2 regions of the Kitasatospora sp. NPDC127035 genome follow, and region 1 is predicted to be linked to the other one. Evidence: predicted binding sites of a transcription regulator. Region 1 holds the regulator's gene; the other holds the start of a gene.
The links. The regulator HspR, encoded in region 1, represses chaperone genes until heat shock. The targets are predictions, from matches to a motif close to TTGAGNNNNNNNNNCTCAA.
Positions count from the first base shown of each region.

Region 2: a site for HspR is predicted at 939-957, ahead of lon (endopeptidase La). Genes of this name have one in related genera too.

Region 1 covers NZ_JBHXDN010000019.1:15,765-18,154, forward strand. Annotated here, with positions in the region: gene ACFWIC_RS15705 (helix-turn-helix domain-containing protein) at 1-925, opposite strand, end outside; gene ACFWIC_RS15710 (heat shock protein transcriptional repressor HspR) at 1,124-1,645, opposite strand; gene dnaJ (molecular chaperone DnaJ) at 1,653-2,390, opposite strand, start outside.
Region 2 covers NZ_JBHXDN010000015.1:72,010-74,399, forward strand. Annotated here, with positions in the region: gene ACFWIC_RS13235 (rhomboid-like protein) at 1-620, shown strand, start outside; gene lon (endopeptidase La) at 980-2,390, shown strand, end outside.

The DNA of each region.
Region 1 (2,390 bases):
CCTCACGCATGTCCGCTATGTGACGCGCCAGCGTGCGTTCGCTGATGCCCAGGCTTCGGGCAATCACGCGGTGACTGGTGCCTTTCAGCAGCAGATCGATGATCGTCTGCCGCAGGCGTGAGATGACCTCCTGCGGCACCGCGCGGGCGCCGTCGAAATCGAGAGCGCGGTTCCAGTTGCGCTCGAAGATGTCGGAGACCAGATAGCTGATGATCGCGCGGTCGTGTATGAACGCGGCCACATTCAGGTCGTCCGCGATGGGAATGATGGCGGTGCGGCGGTCCACGACTATGAGCCGGGTGTACGGCTCGTCCAGGGTGCGGACCTGCCCCCCGGCGTCCGTGATGGCGAGGACGTAGTCCCTGGTGGCGGGGTGGTAACGCGTACTGGGGTGGTAAATGGTCCGAAACGTGGCGCCTCTCTGGAGAAGAGCCAAATCACGGTCGCGGCTGCCGGCGAGTGCCTCCGGGGGGCGGGGACCACCCGGTTGTGCGGCGAGGAACTCCTCGGTGCAACTCGTGGTCAACTGCCCGAGTCTTTGATTGATCAGTACTTTTCCACGGACGTACTCGATGCTGCCGCCGGTCTGCTTCGGCGTGTGGAAGGCCTCGGACAGTTCCTTCAAATCGATCGGAAGTGCCTCGGCCCGGGAGAGCAGGTCGAGTGCTTTGCGCTGCCAGGAGGCGATGAGCCCGGACGAGAGCTGCTGGGGGTCCACGGCGACGAGCACGTCCGGCTCGTCCGTGTCCGGCACCAGCAGGCCGATGTCGAGAAGCTCCTGGAGGAACCTGAGGTCGGTGGCCTCCTGGCTCGCGGGTACGAGGCGGCCGTGGGAGTGCAGGACGTGGAGGTAGAGCTTGCGAGCGCCGTCCGAGAGGACACCGAGGCCGCCTGAGGTGAGTCCGGGCTCGGCCGTCTCGCTCATCTGCGGCTCCCTGGTGTTCGGATAGAGCTGAGTGAGGCCGGTTCGCCGGCTTCGATGGGGATCTTAGCCAGAGCCTCCGCGAACCGGCATCGGCGCTCTTGATCCGCTCTCGCCTGCAGAAAGCACTCTCTCACCACGCAAGCACCGCCGGCACCCCCCAACCAGAGGGAACCGGCGGCGGCGACCGTCGTGGCCGGGTCAGCGCTTGGGACGCCAGACGACCAGGGCGCTGGAGTGCGGGGTCGGGGGCTGGTAGGGGACGAGGTCGCGGCGGTAGGAGGCGTGGATGGTGGCCTCGCGCTGCTGGAGGGCGGTGGCCGCGCCTTCGAGGGAGTCGGTGAGCTCGGCGATCCGGGACTGGAGGGCGGTGACCTGGTTCTCCAGCTCGATGATCCGCTTGATGCCGGCGAGGTTGATGCCCTCGTCCTGGGAGAGCCGCTGGACGTCGCGCAGCTGCTGGATGTCGCGCGCCGAGTAGCGGCGCCCGCGGCCGGCGGTGCGGTCGGGACAGACCAGGCCGAGGCGGTCGTACTGGCGGAGGGTCTGCGGGTGCAGGCCGGAGAGCTCGGCGGCCACCGAGATCACGTAGACCGGGGTGTCCTCGGTGAGGACGTACTGGGGCTGCGGAACGGCCCGGCGCGCGCGCGGGGGGCCGCCGCCGGGCAGTCCCTCGCCGATGCCGGGGCCGATCGGGCCGTGGCCGGTGCTGTCGGGGGTCATCTGGTCGTCACGCTCCCTTCGCCGCTCGGAACAGGGCGGCTCGCGGGTCGTCGGAGGCGGTGGCCTCGCGGTACTGCTCCAGAGCGGCCAGCGCGTCGCCGGTGACGTGCTGGGGCACCACGACCTCCACGGTGACCAGGAGGTCGCCCCGGGTGCCGTCCTTGCGGGTGGCGCCCTTGCCGCGGGCCCGCAGGGTGAGGCCGTTGGCACTGCCCGGGGGGAGTTTGAGCTTCACCGAGGGGCCGTTGAGGGTCGGCACCTCGATGGTGCCCCCCAACGCGGCTTCGGGGAAGGTGACCGGGACGGTCACGGTCAGGTTGTCGGCCTTCCGTCCGAAGACGGGGTGCGGGTCGACGTGCACGGTGACGTAGAGGTCGCCGGGCTGGCCGCCGCGTTCGCCCTGCGCGCCCTTGCCCTTGAGGCGGATCCGCTGGGCGTCCTGGACACCGGCCGGGATCCGGACCTGCATGGTGCGGGCGGAGCTGGCCCGGCCGCTGCCGTGGCAGTCGGTGCACGGGTCGTCGACGATCATGCCGCGGCCGCGGCAGTCCCGGCAGGGCTCGGAGAGGGCGAAGGCGCCCTGGCCGCGGCTGACCGTGCCGGAGCCGACGCAGGTCGGGCAGACCCGGGGGGTGGTGCCGGCCTTGGCACCGGTGCCGTTGCAGTGGCGGCAGGGGGCCTGACTGGTCATCCGGAGCGGGACGGTGGCGCCGTCGACGGCCTCCTCGAAGGAGAGCGTCACCTC
Region 2 (2,390 bases), on a different contig from region 1:
CCACGTTCGCGATGCTCGCCGATCCGGAGCTGGTGGCCCGCCTCCAGGAGGCGTCCAGCTCGGACGGGCACAACCTGTTGCACCATCCGCTGCGCGCGCTCCTGCTCAGTGGCTTCTGGGTGGCCGGCACGGTCTGGATGCCCTACCTGTGGGCCTTCGCCCTGACCGTCGCGCCACTGGAGCGCCGGGTCGGGGCGGTCCGCGCCGCGGTGGTCTTCGCGGCCGGGCACGTCACGGCCACCCTGCTCTCCCAGGCCGTGGTGATCACCGCGGTGGAGACCGGGCGACTGGAGACCGCGGCGCTCGACCACCTGGACATCGGGGTCAGCTACGGCGTGCTGGCCAGCCTCGGCGCACTGGCCGGGCTGCTCCCCCTGCCCGGCCGGGTGTTCGGCCTGGGTCTGGCCGGCGCGCTGATCGCCGAGCAGATCGCGACCGACCGCGACCTGGTCACCGGCGTCGGGCACCCGGTGGCGCTGCTGGCCGGGGTGGCGCTCTGGCGCTGGCTGCGCCGCTGGGACGGCCACGGGCCGGGGCGCGGCCGGGCGGTCGCGCCGGCCGCCGGGGTGCCGGCGCCGGTGGCCGCGCGCGGCCGGACCGCGGTGCTGGACCGGCTGTAGGTGCCCGGCCGGCCGTCGCCCGGCGGCTTCGGCGGCGGCGGTCGCCTTCCGGTGGTGTGGCTCCGGTGCCGCTCCGGTGTCGTTCCGGTGCCGCTTTCCGATCGAGCTCCTCCGGGTGCAGCCCACGGCCGTCCGTCTCCGTCCGTCTCCGTCCTTCCGGCCGTCCTTCGGGCCGGCGCCCCCGGCCGACGGCGCCCGGACGCCGCCGCGGCCACCCCGGGACGCGTCTTTTTGACAGCCCCCGCGCGCGCTCCCTGCGCCGACTCCGCGTTCGCTCACGGCGAACAACCGGCGGGGAACATCCGGCGCCCGCAGATCCTTAGTCAGGTCGACTCAAGTTCGCTGACTGGGGAGAGATCATGGCATCGACGTCCACACCGCTCACCCTGCCCGTGCTGCCGCTCGACGACGAGGTCGTGCTCCCGGGCATGGTCGTCCCGCTGGACCTGAAGGACACCGAGGTCCGCGCCGCCGTCGAGGCCGCCCGCGCCGCGGCCGGGACGGGCAAGCCCCAGGTCCTGCTCGTCCCGAGGGTCGACGGCTCGTACGCGGCCGCCGGCACCCTCGCCACCGTCGAGCAGGTCGGCCGGCTGGCGGACGGCGACCCGGCCGCGCTGGTCCGCGCGGTGCGGCGGGTGCGGATCGGCGTCGGCACCACCGGGCCCGGCGCCGCGCTCTGGGTCGAGACCACGCCGTTCCGCGAGTCCTCGGCCGGCACCCCCGTGGCCGGGCGGGCCGCCGAGCTGGTCAGGGACTACAAGAACCTCTCCACCCAGTGGCTGCGCAAGCGCGGCGCCTGGCAGATCGTCGACCGGGTCGCCGCCATCGAGGACGTCGGCGAGCTCGCCGACAACATCGGCTACGCGCCCTTCGTCACCGCCGAGCAGAAGCTCAAGGTGCTGCTGGAGGCCGACCAGGTCGCCCGACTGGAGTACGCGCTCGGCCTGCTCCGCGACCACCTCGCCGAGGAGGAGGTCAACGACACCATCCGCAAGGACGTCGAGGAGGGCGTGGCCAAGCAGCAGAAGGAGTTCCTGCTCCGCCGCCAGCTGGAGGCCGTCCGCAAGGAGCTGGCGGAGCTGAACGGCGACCCGGCCGACGAGGAGGACGACTACCGCGCCCGGGTCGAGGCCGCGGGCCTCCCGGAGAAGGTGCGCGAGGCCGCGCTCAAGGAGGTCGACAAGCTGGAGCGGGCGAGCGACCAGTCGCCGGAGGGCTCCTGGATCCGCACCTGGCTGGACACCGTCCTGGAGCTGCCCTGGAACGAGCGGACCGAGGACGCCTACGACATCGTCGGCGCCCGCGCGGTGCTGGACGCCGACCACGCCGGCCTGGCCGACGTGAAGGACCGCATCGTCGAGTACCTCGCGGTCCGCAAGCGCCGGGCCGAGCAGGGGCTCGGGCCGGTCGGTGCCGACGTCGGTGCCGGTGCCGGCAGCGACGGCAAGGAGCGGCGGGACGGCGCGCTGCCCCGGAAGGGCGGCGGAGGGCGACGGGCCGGCGGGGCGGTGCTCGCGCTGGTCGGCCCGCCCGGCGTCGGCAAGACCTCGCTCGGCGAGTCGGTGGCCCGGGCGATGGGCCGCAGCTTCGTGCGGGTCTCGCTCGGCGGCATCAGGGACGAGGCGGAGATCCGCGGCCACCGGCGCACCTACGTCGGCGCGCTGCCCGGGCGGCTGGTCCGCGCCATCAAGGAGGCCGGCTCGATGAACCCGGTCGTCCTGCTCGACGAGATCGACAAGGTCGGCTCCGACTACCGGGGCGACCCGGCCG